4 regions of the Methylopila sp. 73B genome follow, and region 1 is predicted to be linked to each of the others. Evidence: predicted binding sites of a transcription regulator. Region 1 holds the regulator's gene; each other region holds the start of a gene.
What was found. The regulator LexA, encoded in region 1, represses DNA repair genes until DNA is damaged. The targets are predictions, from matches to a motif close to TGTTCNNNNTGTGTTCNG.
Positions count from the first base shown of each region.

Region 2: uvrA (excinuclease ABC subunit UvrA) is a predicted target of LexA. The motif match lies at 1,299-1,316, and genes of this name have one in related genera.
Region 3: K244_RS0113130 (PA0069 family radical SAM protein) is a predicted target of LexA. The motif match lies at 1,094-1,111, and genes of this name have one in related genera.
Region 4: recA (recombinase RecA) is a predicted target of LexA. The motif match lies at 871-888, and genes of this name have one in related genera.

Region 1 covers NZ_JAFV01000001.1:1,160,750-1,162,947, reverse strand. Annotated here, with positions in the region: gene K244_RS0105635 (ComEC/Rec2 family competence protein) at 1-782, shown strand, start outside; gene lexA (transcriptional repressor LexA) at 776-1,477, opposite strand; gene K244_RS0105625 (vitamin B12-dependent ribonucleotide reductase) at 1,788-2,198, opposite strand, start outside.
Region 2 covers NZ_JAFV01000001.1:1,552,770-1,554,967, forward strand. Annotated here, with positions in the region: gene uvrA (excinuclease ABC subunit UvrA) at 1-1,190, opposite strand, end outside; gene ssb (single-stranded DNA-binding protein) at 1,434-1,946, shown strand; gene K244_RS0107435 (YqaA family protein) at 2,070-2,198, shown strand, end outside.
Region 3 covers NZ_JAFV01000001.1:2,718,506-2,720,703, reverse strand. Annotated here, with positions in the region: gene K244_RS0113130 (PA0069 family radical SAM protein) at 1-1,071, opposite strand, end outside; gene K244_RS0113125 (glycosyltransferase) at 1,199-1,876, shown strand; gene moaB (molybdenum cofactor biosynthesis protein B) at 1,873-2,198, opposite strand, start outside.
Region 4 covers NZ_JAFV01000001.1:3,775,490-3,777,687, reverse strand. Annotated here, with positions in the region: gene recA (recombinase RecA) at 1-802, opposite strand, end outside; gene K244_RS0118065 (response regulator) at 950-2,198, opposite strand, start outside.

The DNA of each region.
Region 1 (2,198 bases):
GGGGCCTCAGCGGCGTGCTGGCGATCGCCCGCGCGGTCGCCTCCTGGCCGGGCTCCGAGCGCGCGATCCCAGCCTTCGGCGCCCCGGCGCTCGCCCTGCTGTCGCTGGGGCTGGCCTGGCTCTGCGTGTGGCGAACCGCCCTCCGCTACGCAGCCGCGCCCGTAATTGCGGCGGGCCTCGCTTTGGCTGCGGCTCCTGGGCGACCGGACCTGGTGATCGACCGCGACGGCCGCGCCGCCGCGATCCGGGGCGCCGACGGGCGGCTGGCGCTGCTGGGCGCCCGCCCGACCACCTTCGCCGCGAAGGTCTGGCTCGCGGCCGACGGCGACATCGTCGACCGCGACGGCCGGCCACCGAGGTCGGCGACGCCGCGCTGCGACGCCTATGGCTGCGTCGGCCGGCTCGACGACGAACGCGACGTCGCGCTGGTCTGGGACGCGCGCGCTTTCGAGGAGGATTGCCGGCGGGCGGCGCTCGTCATCACCCGGCTTGAGGCGCCGCCTGCCTGCGCTAAGACGGCGGCCGTCATCGACCGCGCCGCGTTGCGCGCCACCGGCGCGCTGTCGCTCACGCGCGAGGGCGACGCATTCGTCGCGACCGCCGCGCGCGATCCCGCCGGACATAGGCCCTGGGAGGGAGCGGCGGCGACGGTCCGCCCGCCGCCGGACGTTCTGGCGCTGCGTTTCGAACCCCGTCGTCCGCCGCAATCGAGTGACATTACAAAGCCGGTCGACCCGACCGACCCGGCCGACGACGACTTGCCTTTGGACGACGATCAGTAGCGCCGGATCAGCCCGACGAGCCGCCCCTGGATCGCCACCCGGTCGGGGCCGAAAATACGCGTCTCGTAGGCCGGGTTCGCCGCTTCGAGGGCGATCGACGCGCCGCGCTTGCGCAGGCGCTTCAGCGTCGCCTCCTCGTCGTCGACGAGCGCGACAACGATGTCGCCGGTGTCCGCGACGGTCTGCTTGCGGATGAGGACAAGGTCCCCGTCGAGGATGCCGGCCTCGATCATCGAGTCGCCGCGCACCTCGAGCGCGAAGTGCTCGCCCGTGGACAGCATGTCGGGGGAGACCGCGATGGTGTGGCTCTTCGCCTGGATCGCCTCGATCGGCACGCCGGCGGCGATCCGGCCCATGACCGGGATCGCGACCATGCGGTTGTCGTCGTCGTCCGACTGCGGCGGGCGCACCCGCCCCAGATTGCCCTCGATGACGTTGGGAGCGAACCGGCCCGTGGGCCGCGAGACAGGGGGGGCCGCCGCCTCCGGCAGCTTCACCACCTCCAGCGCCCGCGCGCGGTTCGGCAGGCGCCGGATGAACCCGCGCTCCTCGAGCGCCATGATGAGGCGGTGAATGCCGGATTTCGACTTGAGATCCAGCGCGTCCTTCATCTCGTCGAAGGAGGGCGGCACGCCGGTCTCCTTCAGCCGCTCATGGATGAAGCGGAGCAGTTCGTACTGTTTGCGCGTCAGCATGGGCGGGCCCGCCAAGAATCAAAACAAATCATGAACAGATATCTACCTGTTCTAGATGTGTTCCGCAACTCTTAACGTTCCGTTCCCGCGCGGCTTAACAAGCCTTGGGCGCCGAGGCGCCGGGCGACGCGGGGGAGATCTCCCTGCAGGACCACCACCGGCCCCAGCGCAGCATGCGCAAACGTTCGTCGTATGTTCCATAAAGCTTTCCGGGCGGCCCCACTGGGACCGCCCGGGTTCTCGAAAGGTATTGTCCAGCTACGGACAGCCGAAGGCTCGTAGAGAGCGCGGATCTCTACGTCGTCGGCGTTCAGCTGCAGCCGCTCGTGCTTCCGCAGGTGTCGCACTTCAGGCAGGTGCCGTTGCGGACCATCGTGTAGTTGCCGCACTCTGAGCAGTTATCGCCTTCATAGCCTTTGACGCGAGCCTCCATGCGGCGGGTCTCGGCGGTCTTGGCGGCCGGGGCGGGCGCGGGGGCCTCCCAGGCGAGGTGGCCAAGGGCCTCCTCGGCCGCCGGCTGCGGCTCGCGCTTGAGGGCGGTCGCCCCTTGGACGGCGAGGCCCGCGGAGACGGGACGGGGCGTCCCGATCGTGGTCACGTTCGACGCGCCCTTCGGCTCAGGCGTCGGGCTGACGGACGGCACCGCCGACAGCTGACGACCGCGCAGCAGACCCTTCGACACCGGCGCGCTCGGGGCCTTGCCCTGCTCGACGCCGCCGCC
Region 2 (2,198 bases), 390 kb from region 1:
TCGAGCGTCTGGACGTAATAGGGCGAGGTCGAGCGCGCCCAGGGGGCGATCGCGCCCTTGCGCAGGGTCAGCCCTCCGTCGGGAACCACGAGGTTCGGATCGACGCTGAGCTCGGTGCCGAGGCCGTCGCAGGCCGGGCAGGCGCCGAAGGGATTGTTGAAGGAAAAGAGTCTGGGCTCGATCTCGGCGATGGTGAAGCCGGAAACCGGGCAGGCGAACTTCTGCGAGAAGGTCAGCCGCTTCGCCTGCCCGTGCTCGTCGGTCTCGCCCGCGAACTCCGCCAGCGCGATGCCGTCGGCAAGCGCCAGCGCGGTCTCCAGGCTGTCCGCCAGACGGCTCGAGATCTCGCCGCGGATCACCACGCGGTCCACCACCACGTCGATGTCGTGCTTCAGCTTCTTGTCGAGCGCCGGCGCGTCGGCGATCTCGTAGTAGGTCCCGTCGATCTTGAGGCGCTGGAAGCCCTTTTTCTGGAACTCCGCGATCTCCTTGCGGTACTCGCCCTTGCGGCCACGGATCACCGGCGCGAGCAGGTAGAGCCGCGAACCCTCCGGCAGCGCCGTCAGCCGGTCGACCATCTGGCTGACGGTCTGGCTCTCGATGGGCAGGCCGGTGGCCGGCGAATAGGGAATGCCGACGCGCGCCCACAGCAGGCGCATGTAGTCGTAGATCTCGGTGACCGTGCCCACCGTCGAGCGCGGGTTCTTCGAGGTCGTCTTCTGCTCGATCGAGATCGCCGGCGACAGGCCGTCGATCTGGTCGACGTCCGGCTTCTGCATCATCTCGAGGAACTGGCGCGCGTAGGCCGAGAGGCTCTCGACGTAGCGGCGCTGGCCTTCGGCGTAGATCGTGTCGAAGGCGAGCGACGACTTTCCGGAGCCCGACAGGCCCGTGAACACCACCAGCCGGTCGCGCGGAATGTCGAGGTCGACGTTCTTGAGATTATGCTCGCGCGCGCCGCGCACGGAGATCAGCCGCGCGTCGCGCCGCTCAGGGACGCGTTCGGCCGCAGCGTCGAACGCCGCCTCCAGCGCCGCGGCGGAGGTCTTGGCGACCGGCTTCGGCGCCGTCTCGACGCCGGACTTCGCGGGCGTCTTGGCCGGCGGTTTGGCAGCTGCCTTAGGGCCCGGCTTGGCCGCAGCCTGCTTCGGCGCTCGGGCCTTGCCGGCCGGCGAAGAGGTTTTCGTCATGAGGTCACGTCGTCCCGCAGCGGCTCGATCCCGCCATTCGATCGTCAAGTCGGCCCGCAAGGCGTTCAGGTCAAGCGGAGCGCTTGTCGCGCCGCGATCCGCATGCTAAGGAACATAGGAAGAACAAACGCCATTGTCCACCGCCATGCGTCCCCTCCCGAGGCTTGTGGACAAGCCCGGGGCGGGGGCGACGGAGGCGGTCGCGGCGATTAGGGTGCGCGCTCAAGCTTTCAGGAGATCGTCATGGCGGGCAGCGTCAACAAGGTCATTCTGGTCGGAAATCTCGGCCGTGATCCGGAAGTCCGCCGCATGAACTCCGGCGAGCCGGTGGTCAACCTGCGGATCGCGACCTCCGAGAACTGGCGCGACAAGCAGTCCGGCGAGCGCCGCGAAAAGACCGAGTGGCACTCGGTGGTGATCTTCAACGAGAACCTCGCCAAGATCGCCGAGAGCTATCTGCGCAAGGGCTCGAAGGTCTATGTCGAGGGCCAGCTGCAGACCCGCAAGTGGACCGATCCCTCGGGCGTCGAGAAGTACACGACCGAGATCGTGATCCAGCGCTTCCGGGGCGAGCTCGCCCTGCTCGACGGCCGCGGCGGCGGCGGTTCGGACGACAGCTACGAGGCCGGCTCCAACGAGAGCTTCGGCCGGTCGAGCCCGACCGAGCGTCGCTCTCCCGCTCCGGCGGCCCCCGCCGCAGCGGGCGGCGGACGCGGCGGCTACTCCGACGCGATGGACGACGACATCCCGTTCTGACGCTGATCCGACCGGACGCTCCTTTCTCGGGGCCTAGTCGATGACCCGCGACGCGGTCGCGGACCGAACGCGCGGTGACACGTCGCGCCCTCCGGCGGCTTCGAGGGTGGTGAGATCGCGCCGATGAGCGGCGCTGCAACCTATGGCGGACTGTTCGTCGCCGCCTTTCTCGCTGCGACGCTGCTACCGGCGCAGTCGGAAGCGGCGCTCGTCGCCCTGATCGCGCTGGGCGAACGGTCGCCCTGGGCCCTG
Region 3 (2,198 bases), 1.6 Mb from region 1:
CCGCAGGTGACGGCGGTCGAGGCCGAGCCGCCGGGCCGCCAGCTCGAAACGCCGGCCGATCGTCCAGGCCACCACGCCTTCGCCGGTCTGCCGCACGCCCCAACCGGAATCGTAGAGCTTGCCGCCGCGGGTTTCGCGCACCAGCGACAGGATGCGGCGCATCTTGGCGGGGTGATGCTCGACCAGCCATTCCTGCACGAGGTCCTTGATCTCGTTCGGCAGCCGGAGAAGAACGTAGCCGGCTTCGCAGGCGCCCGCCTGCTTCGCCGCCTCCAGCAGCCGTTCGATCTCGTGGTCGTTGAGCGAGGGAATGACCGGCGCCGTCAGCACCGTCGTCGGCACGCCGGCGCGCGTCAGCGCCGCGACCGCCTCGAGCCGCTTGGAGGGCGTCGGCGCGCGGGGCTCCATCTGCCGCGCGAGCGTGGCGTCGAGGGTGGTGATGGAGAGCGCGACCTTGGCGAGGCCCTGTTCCGCCATGCGCGAGAGGATGTCGAGGTCCCGCAGCACCAGCGTGGACTTGGTGACGATGCCGACGGGATGGCGCGTCTCCTCCAGCACCTCTAGGATCTGCCGCGTCAGCCGGTGCGTCCGCTCGATCGGCTGGTAGGGGTCGGTGTTGGTCCCAAGCGCGATGGTGCGCGGCTTGTAGCCCGGCGCCGCGAGCTCCCGCCGCAGCGCCTCGGCGATGTTCGGCTTGGCGGTGAGCTTCGACTCGAAGTCGAGTCCCGCGGACAGCCCAAGATAGGCGTGCGTCGGCCGCGCGAAGCAGTAGACGCAGCCGTGCTCGCAGCCGCGGTAGGGATTGACCGACCGATCGAAGGCGATGTCCGGCGACTGGTTGCGCGTGATGGCGGTGCGCGCCGTCTCCAGCGTCACCTCGGTTCGGAACGGCGGCAGCTCCTCGAGGCTGTCCCAGCCGTCGTCCTCCGCCACCCGCGCATAGGGCTCGAACCGGCCGCTGGCGTTGGTGACCGCGCCGCGTCCCCTTCGGCGCGTGACGTCGACCGGAGCGCCGGGCGGCGCCGCGATGGGGGAGGGTGCGGGGATATGGGCGCGGGCTGGCTGCGACATGCAACGAAGCTAATCCCCGATCCCGAACAAAACAAGAACGATATCGCGCGGCCGTGTCGAAATCGAACGCGCGGCGCTGCAAAAAGGAGACGGACGCAGGGCGGAACCCGTGCTAACGCTTGGGGCTATGCTCAGCGTGGTCATTCCGACACGAAACGACGAAGCCGTTCTGGTCGCGACGCTTGCGGCGTTGGTGCCGGGCGCGGCGGAAGGCGTCGTGCGCGACGTGACGATCGCCGACGGCGGATCGACGGACTCGACGCTCGAGATTGCGGATCTCGCCGGCTGCAAGGTGGTCGGCGGTTTCGCCGATCGCGCCGGGCGCCTGGACGCTGCGGCGCGACGGGCGAAGTCTCCCTGGATCTTGTTTCTGGAACCCGGCTCGGTGCTAGACGAGGGCTGGTTCCGTGAGGTCCGCAGCTTGGTTGAAACGCTGGAGCGCCGCGGCGAGACCGCCTCGCGCGCCGCCGTCTTCAGCTTCGGGCTCGACCAGTTCGGCGCCGGCGCGCGCGCCTCGGAGACCCTGGTGCGGATCGGCGAGGCGCTGACCGGCCTGCCGCGGCCGGAGCAGGGGCTGCTGATCCATCGCGCGCTCTATGAGAAGCTCGGCGGGTTCCGGTCGCTCCCCGCCATGGCGGAGGCCGACCTCATCCGCCGCATCGGCCGCAGCAAGGTGATGCGGCTACGCGCCCGCGCGATGACGCCGACGCTGAAGAAGCGGTTTGCGGGCCCGCGGGCCGCGCTCGGCGCCGGCCTGCTGATGCTGCGCGTGCCGCCCCGGCTGGTGTCGCGGCTCTACGGCTAAGGGTTCGCCTTCAGCTTCCCGCGCTTGAGGTGCTCGTCGAGCCGCGGAAGGATCTCCACGAAATTGCAGGGGCGGTGGCGGTAGTCGAGCTGCGCCTTCAGCACGCCGTCCCAGGCGTCGCGGCAGGCGCCGCCGGAGCCCGGCAGCACGAACACGAAGGTCTTGCCGGCGACGCCGGCGGTGGCGCGCGACTGCAGCGTCGAGGTCCCGATCGTGCCGTTGGAATAAGCGTGGAACAGGTTCGAGAACCCGTCCATGCGCTTCTCGAACAGCGGCTCCAGCGCGTCCGGGCTGACGTCGCGGCCGGTGAAGCCGGTGCCGC
Region 4 (2,198 bases), 2.6 Mb from region 1:
GCTTGAACGGCGGCGCGACCTTGTTCTTCACCACCTTGACGCGGGTCTGGTTGCCGACGACCTCGTCCCGCTCCTTGATCGCGCCGATGCGGCGGATGTCGAGGCGGACGGAGGCGTAGAACTTGAGCGCGTTGCCGCCCGTGGTGGTTTCCGGGCTGCCGTACATCACGCCGATCTTCATCCGGATCTGGTTGATGAAAATCACCATGGTCTTGGACTTGGAGATCGAGCCGGTGAGCTTGCGCAGCGCCTGGCTCATCAGACGGGCCTGGAGGCCGGGCTGCACGTCGCCCATCTCGCCCTCGAGCTCGGCGCGCGGCGTCAGCGCCGCGACCGAATCGACCACCAGCACGTCGACCGCGCCGGAGCGCACCAGCGTGTCGGCGATCTCGAGCGCCTGCTCGCCGGTGTCCGGCTGGGAGATCAGCAGGTCCTGCAGGTTCACGCCGAGCTTGCGGGCGTAAATCGGATCGAGGGCGTGCTCGGCGTCCACGAAGGCGCAGACGCCGCCCGACTTCTGGGATTCCGCGATGGTGTGGAGCGCGAGCGTGGTCTTGCCGGAGCTTTCCGGCCCGAAGATCTCGATCACCCGGCCGCGCGGCAGGCCGCCGACCCCGAGCGCGATGTCGAGCCCCAGCGAGCCGGTCGAAACCACCTCGACCTCGGCGAGAGCCTGGCCCGCCCCAAGGCGCATGATCGACCCCTTGCCGAACGCGCGGTCGATCTGCGCGAGAGCGGCGTCGAGCGCCTTTGTCCTGTCCATGGAGCTTCCTTCGACGAGGCGGAGTGCGGATTGCGACATCGCTCTGGCTCCTTATGGCACGGCCCGCGGCGGGCCTTCAACGGAGCCTTTTGTACTTTCTTTGTTCTCAGAACGCAATAGGAACATCTTGTGCCGAGATCGGCCGGAACCCCATGATCTTGAGCGCGGGCGGCCGATGGAGCGCCCTCAGGCGCCCATCGTGTCCTTCACGGCCTGCACCAGCTGCTTCAGCGTGAACGGCTTCGGCAGGAAGGCGAACGATTCGCCGTCGGGCAGGTTCTTCTTGAAGGCGTCCTCGGCGTAGCCGGAGACGAAAATGATCTTCAGGTCCGGCTGCTTCTTGCGCAGCTCGCGCAGCAGGGAGGGCCCGTCCATCTCCGGCATGACGACGTCGGAGACCACGAGCTCGACCGCGCTGCCGTGCTTCTCCATCTGCTCCAGCGCCTCGACGCCGGAGCGCGCCTCGATGACGTCGTAGCCGCGCGAGGCCAGCGCGCGGGCGCCGAAGGCGCGCACCGCGTCCTCGTCCTCCACCAGCAGCACGGTTCCGCGCCCCGTCATGTCCTGCGGCGCCGCGGCGATCGCGGCGGGCTTGGCCTCCTCCACCTCGGTCGCGACGTGCCGCGGCAGGAAGATGCGGAAGGTCGCGCCCTCGCCGGGCTCCGACAGCGCGAAGACGTAGCCGTCGGTCTGCTTGACGATGCCGTAGACGGTGGAGAGCCCGAGACCCGTGCCCTTGCCGACCTCCTTGGTCGAGAAAAACGGCTCGAAGATCTTGTCGAGGATCTCTTCCGGGATGCCCGAGCCGGTGTCGTCCACGTCGATCATCACGTAGTCCGCCGGCGGCAGCCCGCGATGGCCGAAGGCCGAGACCTCGGCCGCGGTGACGTTGCGGGTGCGGATCGTCACGGTCCCGCCGTCGGCCATCGCGTCGCGGGCGTTGACCACGAGGTTGATGATCACCTGCTCGAACTGGTTCAGGTCCGCCTTCACCGGCCACAAGTCGCGGCCGTGGACGAGCTCGAGCTTCACCTTTTCGCCCACCAGCCGGCCGAGCAGCATGCGCAGCTCCGCCAGCACGTCGCCCAGAACGATCACCTGCGGCCGCAGGGTCTGGCGGCGGGAGAAGGCCAGCAGCTGGCGGACGAGGCTCGCGGCCCGGTTCGCGTTCTGCTTGATCTGCATGATGTCCTGGAAGGACGGGTCGGTCGGCCGGTGGTTCGCGAGCAGCAGGTCGGAGTAGCCGATGATCGCGGTCAGCACGTTGTTGAAGTCGTGCGCCACGCCACCGGCGAGCTGGCCGACCGCCTGCATCTTCTGGCTCTGGGCGAACTGGGCCTCCAGCGCGCGCTGGTCGGTGGTGTCGAGCGCGTAGACCACGGCGGCCTCGCCGCCCTCGGCGTCGTCCACCCGCGTCACGAACAGGCGGGCGGAG